2 regions of the Paenibacillus sp. 1182 genome follow, and region 1 is predicted to be linked to the other one. Evidence: riboswitches for the same ligand, from Rfam matches in the RefSeq annotation. Region 1 holds a riboswitch; the other holds the start of a gene.

Region 1 (4,800 bases):
ATACGGTGGATCAGGATGCTGCACGCATGAAACGGCTGATGCTCAGCATGTTTGACTTAGACACCGTAGATAAAACAGATAGAGAAATCGCTTTGGAGGGTATTGACCGTCTTAGTGCATTCTGGACAAGTCTCGGTGCCCCTTCCACCCTGGCCGATTACAATATTAATGATGAGCAATTGGAAAAAATCGCAACCATTGCAGCCCGTGAAATGGAATATGGAGGCTTCGGTAATTATAAAAAGCTGAATCAAGAAGATATTTTAGCTATTTTGCGTGCATCGTTATAACATTCAAAAGGGAGTGTCCTCAAGCCTGTGATGGCTGAGAGCACTCCCTTTTGAAATTTATGAATTAACCGTTTGTCCCTTTTCTTCTACTTGAATAGCTGCCCCTACACTGGCACCTGCAAGAATGCCCTTTTTCTTACTAGAATTCAGAGAATCCATATAGGTTCGGGTTTCTGCAACGACAATGCCTGATAAGCCGAGCAGTGCAATCAGGTTCGGGAAAGCCATCATTGCGTTAAAGATATCTGCCAGCAGCCAAATCGCATCCAGTTTAATGAACGCGCCCCCGCCAACGAGTAGAATGAACAGATAACGGTATGGCTTAATCCACTTGACCCCAAGCAAATATTCAACACAGCGTTCCCCGTAATAGTTCCAGCCGAGCATGGTGGTGAACGCGAACATAATCAGAATAATTGTGAGCAGTTCTGCCCCCAGCGGGAATGCGCTGGAAAATGCTTGCTGAGTCATCAGACCCGCATCGGTAGGCCCGCTCCACACACCGCTAACCAGTAGCGTCAACCCGGTCATCACACAAATAACCATCGTATCAATAAACACGCCTGTCATGGAAATCAACCCTTGCTCCGCAGGCCATTTGGTTTTGGCAGCTGCGGCTGCAATCGGTGCGCTCCCCAATCCGGCCTCATTGGCAAAAATACCTCTGGCTACCCCACTTCGCATCGCCAGCATAATCGTAGCTCCGGCAAATCCGCCCGTTGCAGATGTAGTTGAAAATGCCGAATGGAGCACCAGCGCAATTGCGGCAGGAAGCTGGTCAGCAAACCGAATCAGTACGATGAGACAGATCAGTACGTACAAGCCTGTTTTAAAAGGAACGACCTTCGTCGATACCTTGGCAATGCTTTTGAGTCCTCCAATAGTAACCAGTCCAGTAAGGATAGCTATAATCAGTGCCGTTACAATGGGCGGAACGCCAAAACTGTTTTCCGTCGAAGATACAATCGCTTTGACCTGCGGAAACGTTCCAATCCCGAACAACGCCACCAGCATGCCCGAAAAAGCAAACAGCATCGCCAGCGGTTTAAAACGACGTCCTAGACCTTTCTCAATATAATACATCGGGCCGCCGGAAAATTGTCCATTCCGATCCTTCACCCGGTATTTTACTGCAAGTACACCTTCCGCATATTTCGTCGCCATCCCAAAAAAGGCTGCAACGACCATCCAGAACAAGGCACCCGGCCCGCCCAGCTTAATGGCTGTCGCTACGCCGACAATACTTCCTGTGCCAACTGTAGCCGCTAGCGCCGTACTCAAAGCCGCAAAACTACTTACATCCCCGCTGCCTTCATTCGGGGCCTTACCGATCAGCTTGATCGCCAGGGGCAGGCGGAATACCTGCAACATTTTCAGACGTATGGTCAGCCACAACCCCGTTCCCATGACAAGAATGATGAGAGGCGCCCCCCATATCCAACTGCTAATCGCTTCTAACACATGTACCAAATTCATTTCAACCCGCTCCTCCAGCATATTAGAAAACAAAAAAGAGTCAAATCAGCTGATTCGACTCCTGGAGAGGTTAAAGGCACGAAAAAATACAACCATCTTGTGCAGGTTTCTGCCTCTAATAGCTCATAAAAAAGCCTAGGGCATTCCCTGTCACAGGTTATTCGCGTCTCTGTCCTTTTGCCTGAGAGTTTAAGCAGATGTTCTCTGCGGTGCACCTTCGGCGCCCAATTAAGGGTCTCTCCAGAGTTCTGTCCGTTTACGGTCCCCGCTTGTGGCTGTAAACAGCCTAAGCACCTGAGAGTTTTGCCCCTTCGGTCGGAACTTTCGTTCCATCTCCCGCAAACATCAACCAGACATATGAAATTTTTATTCATTATACAGAAAACTTTCAGCTTATTACAAGTGAAAAGTTTGTGAAGCCCTCTGAAATATTATTATGTCTATCAAAAAAGCGGGTACAGCAGATTGCATCCTTAGGATGTCCTCTGCTATACCCGCCCGAGACGATATGAAATTACAATTCTTCACCATTGGTTGCTATCACATTTTTATACCAGTTAAAAGAGTCTTTTTTGGAGCGTTTGAGCGTTCCGTTACCGTCATCATCCAGATCAACGTAAATAAATCCGTAGCGCTTGGACATTTCGGAAGTAGACATGCTCACAAGGTCGATAGGGCCCCAGTTGGTGTAACCAATCAGATCAACACCGTCGGCAATCGCTTCCTTCATTTGGACAATATGCTGACGCAAGTAATCAATGCGATACGTGTCATGCACAGAGCCGTCCTCTTCCACCTTATCATATGCACCCAAGCCATTTTCCACGATGAACAGAGGCTTTTGATAGCGATCATAAAACGTATTCAGTGTAACACGCAGGCCGATCGGATCGATCTGCCATCCCCAGTCGGAGGACTGCAGATACGGATTTTTCACGCCGCCAATCAGGTTTCCTGCTGCTTTCTCGCCTTCTGGACCTGCCGATACGGTCAAGGTCATGTAGTAGCTAAATGAGATAAAATCAACCGTATTATTTTTCAAAATTTCGTCATCGCCGGGTTCTGTCTGGATCACAATATTATTTTCTTCAAAATAACGATTCATATAGTTGGAATATTCCCCACGGGCATGCACATCCGTAAAGAATAGGTTCATCTGATTTTCATGCTGGGCTTTCAGTATATCCGCTGGGTTACACGTATGTGGATAGCTTTCTATACGTGCCAACATACAGCCGATCTGAGCACCCGGGATGATCTCATGTCCCCGTTTGGTTGCCAGTGCACTAGCTACAAATTGATGATGCAATGCTTGATATATCGCTTGCTGTTTGTTTTCTACACGGTCAATAACCACACCGCCACCGGTGAACGGACTCATGGTCATTACATTGATTTCATTAAAGGTCAGCCAGTATTTTACTTTATCCTTATAGCGTGTAAACACCGTTTCGGCATAATTGACGTAATGCTGTATGACTTCACGACCCAGCCAGCCATTATACTTCTGAGTCAGACCTAGCGGTGTTTCATAATGTGACAATGTTACCAAGGGCTCAATATTATATTTGCGCAGCTCATCAAATACATTGTCGTAGAATTGCAATCCTGCTTCATTCGGCTCGTGATCATAGCCATTCGGGAAAATCCGCGACCAGTGGATGGACATACGAAATACTTTAAAGCCCATTTCAGCGAACAATGCAATATCTTCTTTGTAGTGGTGGTAAAAGTCCACACCTTCACGTTTTGGGAAACGGGCATTGACTTTGCCTGCCAAAATGTCTTCGAGTCGCTCGGACGAAATCTCTATAGCGTGATCGTTCTTACGTTCCGCTTTGGGTACATAAGCAATCATGTCTGCGCTGGACAAGCCTTTTCCATCTACGTCAAAAGCACCTTCCAATTGGTTGGCTGCAGTTGCCCCGCCCCACAAGAAGTTTTTCGGAAATCCTTTTAGCATCTTCGTCATGGTATAAAGACCTCTTTCCGTATATAAGATTTTTACTTTGGCCTAAGTAATCCCATCAAATGCTGCAAATGTGAATCCATACCTAACGGTAACCGTTCTCCTTTGAAATGCATTGACAGATGCTTTAAAATAGATGTAATGCCCTCATAAGCATCCTAATTGTTGTAACGCGTTTCATGTCAAGTATTTTTTTCTTATGTGAGGAGAAGCACCATGTCGAATCTTGATCAAATTGCAAAACTGGCGGGCTTTTCCAAGGCTACGGTATCCAGAGTATTAAATCAGTCCCCCCATGTCAGTCATGAAACAAGAGCTAAGATTTTGAAAATCATGCAGGAATTAGATTATGTTCCTAATCGGAATGCCATTTCCCTATCCAAGGGTCAGACGCTTCAGATTGGTATCATCACTTCAACGATTAATGAAATTGTTCTTGCTTTTCTGGACAGCTTTGTAGAAATCGCCGGACAATATGAATTCCAGACCATTATTTATACTTCGGGAGAAGACAAAAAGAAAGAGCTTCAAGCTTTTGAAGATTTAAAAAGAAAAAGAGTCGACGCGCTGGTCATCATTTCCTGCGTGAATGACACTGATTTTTTGAGTACCTATTGTAAATATGGCCCGATCGTGGCCTGGCAACGAATGGAGCATACCGATATTCGCTCCGTCGCAATGGATCAATATGAAGGTTACATGCTAGCATTAAAGCATTTGATACAAAAAGGCTATACCCGTATAGCCAATGCTTTTGGTCGTCCGAGCAGCATCAATACCCATAGCAGACAACGAGCCTATGAACAGATCATGAGTGAGCACAATCTGTCAGTGTTGCAACACTGGAATCACTCTTCAATTTATAATATCCGTGATGGCGAACAGGTCGTACGGGATTTGTTACAGCATCGGGGGGAATTCCCAGAGGCTATTTTATGTGCTAACGATTATGTAGCTGTGGGCATTCTCTGCGAAGCACGCAGACAACGGCTGAACGTACCGGGAGATCTGGCGATTGTTGGGTTTGATAACACGGAGCTGTCGCATACGTTGGGGATTACAACC
Region 2 (4,800 bases), on a different contig from region 1:
ATCGAGGCACCCATCGCGCTTGAACCCATACCTGCATCACAGGAAAAGACAATCTTGTTCACTTCGGATTTATCCTTGAGCGTTCGATCTGCGACAATCTCGGCAGCACGATCAGATTCGTGGTTATCTTCCATTACAGTGGCGTTAGCACTGGCACTCTTGCTTTGACTTTTCATATCTTTCAGGCGAGATGCAGCTTCCTCCAGCCCCTCTTCTTGTTGCTTACCTGTCTTGAGTAACACTGCTGCAACAGCAAAGGATACGACCGCAGCAGCGATCACCCCGCTCAGCATTGGCAAATATCCACCTTTTGGCGTCATTAGAAAATAGGCGATGATACTACCCGGTGAAGGAGCAGCAACCAGTCCGGCACCTGTCAACATGAAACAGAAGGTTCCCACAACACCGCCAGCTATAGCTGCAAGAATCAGAATCGGCTTCATCAAAATATAAGGGAAATAAATTTCATGAATCCCGCCGAAAAAATGAATGATGACTGCGCCAGGAGCTGACGACTTCGCAGAGCCTTTACCGAACAGACAGTAGGCCAGCAAAATACCAAGCCCCGGCCCAGGGTTGGATTCCAGCATGAACAGTACGGATTTGCCTGTTCTTGCAGCTTCCTCCAACGCAATCGGACTCAATACTCCGTGATTCAGCGCGTTGTTTAAAAATAATACTTTTCCGGGCTCAATAATGAGGTTGACAAGCGGCAATAGCCCCGCGTTCACGAGGAACTGTACCCCTGCCGACAACACTTGACTGATCATTTGTACAACCGGGCCGATCGCCACATGGGCAAGCAGTGCTAGAATGGCACCGATAATCCCGGCCGAAAAATTATTGACCAGCATTTCAAAGCCTGATCTGACTTTGCCTTCAATGGCCTTGTCGAACTTCTTCAATATCCACGCAGCCAGCGGACCAGCTACCATCGCGCCCAGGAACATCGGGATATCGGCTCCTACTATGACACCCATCGTCATGATGGCACCGATCACACCTCCACGCTGTCCGTGAATCATCGTGCCCCCTGTATAACCAATCAGCAGCGGCAACAAATAATTTTTCATCGGATCAACCAACTGTGCAAAACCTTCGTTCGGGAACCATCCGGTCGGAATAAAGAGTGCCGTAATCAACCCCCACGCAATAAAGGCTCCCATATTGGGCATAACCATACCGCTAAGAAAACGGCCAAAACGCTGTACGGCGACACGAGTGCCTCCTTTTGAACTTGGCTTTGCGTCCAATGTACTCATATTCAAATCCTCCTTGTAGGTAAGCATCACTACCTTTTCTTAAAATTCATACTAAATGACAGCGCTATCTTCATCAACGAAATGAAAACGTACTTTCGTCATGAACGTTGATGACAACATTTAAATTTAAATTATCCAGGAAGATATTATACCTGCATAATTCTTCTTAATATGACCTGTAGCTATAGAAATTAGTCGAAAAACCGCGCTGGATTATGTATGATTCCTATATGGGGACAACCCACTATATCAGAACAACACACGTAATTACGTTTTCAAAAAAAGACAAAAAAATAGCCGCTACGTCAAATCATAGCGACTATTTTATACAAAAATCGAGCAAACTAACGATGCTCTTATTCAATTAAAAATCAATATAAAATTCCGAATAACACGCTATTATTTCATGCTGCATTGCTCTATTTATTACTCCGAAATCAACTGCTCATACTGATCCGCCGACAGTAGTTTGCCCAATGATTCCTCCACATCTTTATCCATCTCTACTTCTACCATCCAACCTTTGTCATATGGAGATTCATTCACTAGCTCAGGTGTACCTTCCAGCGCTTCATTCACTTTTAATATGGTTCCCGTCACCGGAGCAAAAAGGTCGGATACCGTCTTCACCGATTCAATCGTACCGATCTCCGCTCCCTGCTCAATCGTTACTCCCGCCTCAGGTAATTCTACAAAAACAATATCACCCAGTTGGTGCTGTGCAAAGTCTGTAATACCAATCCGCACCGTTCCATTCTCTGTCCGCTGAACCCACTCATGTTCGTCTGTATACCAAAGTTGCTGCTTCACTTCACCCATTCTGTTCCCCTCACTTCCATATGAATAAAATCGCATTTGCTCACCTGTATTAGACAGGTTAAGATTATGACAATACGAACACTCATGTCAATAATACTAACAAAAATACTTCATATCACCTCCTATAGCGCTCTATATAAAAATATAATAATTTATAACAAACGCTTACATATCCTTATTTATATATTAAATGTTTTTTCTATTGTTTTTGATGACATTTTTATTGACATTTTGAATGAATTTGCGTATTAATGGGTTATAGCAAATACTTTGGGAAACACCCGACAACTGCAAACGCGGATGAACGCAGAGGGAGAGACTGCCAAAAAGATTCGCATAGCTGTTGCCGCTTGTGAGACAGTTGTGCACGCGAATCGGATCAAGTTGTTATCTGCAAAGCCAGGTAATATACTGCTGATCCCGAAGGTAGCGCCGAAGGAGTAAGCCTGCATTGCAGGTGAATCTCTCAGGCAAAAGGACCTCTGCCGGACGCATCTCTGGAGAGCATTCGCTATTGGAGCGGATCACCCAAGAGGAAACCCGGTACATACCGGGGTAACTTTCTGGTATCAAGGACAGAGCTGAAAAAAGAGTATAGACTGCTGTCTATACGTTTTTTTCGGCCTGTCTTTTTTGTTTTGCCGATCACACCGGATAGGAGTGGAAACATGACTAATTTGCGAAAAACACCGCTATATTCGTCCTACGGGACGCAGTCTGGGGTTCGTTGTATTGACTTTGGCGGCTGGGAGCTCCCCGTTCAGTTTAGCGGTATCCAAAAGGAGCATGAGGCCGTCCGGCAACGTGCGGGTTTATTCGATGTATCGCATATGGGTGAGTTTTTGGTTGAAGGCAAAGAGGCCGAAGCTTTTCTACAAAGGGTGACCACGAATGATGTCAGCCAGTTGGAACCAGGTCAGGCACAATATTCACTCCTGTGTTACCCCGATGGAGGTGTAGTAGACGACCTGCTTATTTACTGCAAAGGACCGGAGCGCTACATGCTCGTTGTGAACGCCTCCAACATTGATAAGGATTGGGATTGGTTACTTCGTCATGTGCCTGCATCCGTTCACATGGAGAATGTGTCTGATTCAATAGCATTGCTGGCATTGCAGGGACCGGAAGCAGCACGTATTGCCGCAGCCGTGGCAGATACGGATATTACGAATCTGGCATCTTTCCACTTTCATGAGAACGTGCCATTGTTCGGAGCAAAAGCACTCGTCTCACGAACCGGATATACGGGCGAAGACGGTTTTGAATTTTATGTACCTGCTGCGGAAGCACCCGCCGTATGGGAGGGTTTGCTTCGTTCCGGTGAGTCGTATGGGCTGATTCCCGCTGGACTTGGTGCTCGGGATACACTACGCTTTGAGGCTCGGTTGCCGCTGTACGGACAGGAGCTATCTGCCACGATTTCACCACTTGAAGCCGGTCTAGGGTACTTCGTCAAGCTGAATAAAGGAGATTTTATCGGTAGAGAAGCACTGCAACGTCAGAAAGATCAAGGGATTCCTCGTAAATTGATCGGGCTGGAAATGATTGATCGCGGCATCCCACGCGCCCATTATCCGGTATTCGCAGAAGGACAACGCATCGGTGAGGTCACAACGGGGACTCAGTCGCCCACCTTGAAGCGTAATCTGGGCCTCGCCTTGGTGGACAGTCGTTTTAGTGCCCTCTCCACACCGCTGGAGGTTGAGATTCGTGGCAAACGCCTGCGTGCCGAGGTAGTGGCAGCACCCTTTTATAAACGCCCGCGCTAATCTTAAACTCTCTTCATTCCAATAAAGCAAACATGTCAGATATGAACTTCCGGGTTTTTCAGCTCACACTTTTTTATTAGCTAATTACGATTTAAAATTTTGCTTTTCGAAAGGAGCCAGAACCTATGAAGCAGCATCGTTATCTCCCTATGACTGAACAAGATCAAACCGAAATGCTGCGTGTGGTGGGTGTATCATCCATTGATGATTTATTCAGTGACATTCCAGAGGCCATTCGATATCAAGGGGAACTCCCTCTTTCTTCTCGACTCGATGAGAAAGCCTTAACCCGCCACTTGGCCGAGCTGGCTGGACACAACGCCAATACAGACACACATGCCAGCTTTCTTGGCGCAGGAATTTATGATCATCATATTCCGTCGGTCATCCAGCACATCACTTCACGCTCGGAATTCTATACAGCCTACACCCCCTATCAGCCGGAAGTAAGCCAAGGCGAGCTACAAGCCATTTTCGAATTTCAGTCGTATATTTGCGAATTGACGGGCATGGCTGTAGCTAATGCCAGCATGTACGACGGAGCGACTGCACTGGCGGAAGCGGGCTCACTGTCCGCCGCAGCTACCCGCCGTAAACAGCTTATCGTATCGAGGTCCGTCCATCCAGAGGCACGTCAGGTATTGGCAACCTATGCACGCGGATTGAATTTGGACATCGTGGAGATCGGCTGTTCGGACGGTGTAACGGATGCTGATGCGTTAGCGGCGGCCGTATCGGAACAGACCGCGGCTGTTTTGGTCCAAAGCCCCAACTTTTTCGGAGCCGTGGAAAATCTACAGCCGATGGCTGACCTCATCCATGCACACAAAGGTCTTTTGGTCGTCAGTGCCAACCCACTGGCACTTGGCTTGCTGGAGACACCCGGCAAACAGGGCGCGGATATTGTGGTAGGAGACGCGCAGCCACTTGGCATCTCCTCTTCTCTCGGC

What was found. Region 1 has a riboswitch for glycine ahead of JOD82_RS27435 (alanine/glycine:cation symporter family protein). Riboswitches for the same ligand answer to the same signal wherever they lie in the genome.
Region 2: it holds a riboswitch for glycine, as region 1 does, so the genes downstream of both, gcvT (glycine cleavage system aminomethyltransferase GcvT) here and JOD82_RS27435 (alanine/glycine:cation symporter family protein) in region 1, are expected to answer to the same signal.

What each region holds. Positions count from the first base shown of each region.
Region 1 is NZ_JAFICR010000021.1:3,552-8,351, reverse strand. It holds gene JOD82_RS27440 (iron-containing alcohol dehydrogenase) at 1-290, shown strand, start outside; gene JOD82_RS27435 (alanine/glycine:cation symporter family protein) at 348-1,766, opposite strand; glycine riboswitch at 1,926-2,020, opposite strand; glycine riboswitch at 2,039-2,115, opposite strand; gene JOD82_RS27430 (glycoside hydrolase family 1 protein) at 2,281-3,738, opposite strand; gene JOD82_RS27425 (LacI family DNA-binding transcriptional regulator) at 3,952-4,800, shown strand, end outside.
Region 2 is NZ_JAFICR010000009.1:91,409-96,208, reverse strand. It holds gene JOD82_RS18460 (PTS mannitol transporter subunit IIBC) at 1-1,262, opposite strand, end outside; gene gcvH (glycine cleavage system protein GcvH) at 1,689-2,081, opposite strand; glycine riboswitch at 2,474-2,573, shown strand; gene gcvT (glycine cleavage system aminomethyltransferase GcvT) at 2,750-3,850, shown strand; gene gcvPA (aminomethyl-transferring glycine dehydrogenase subunit GcvPA) at 3,976-4,800, shown strand, end outside.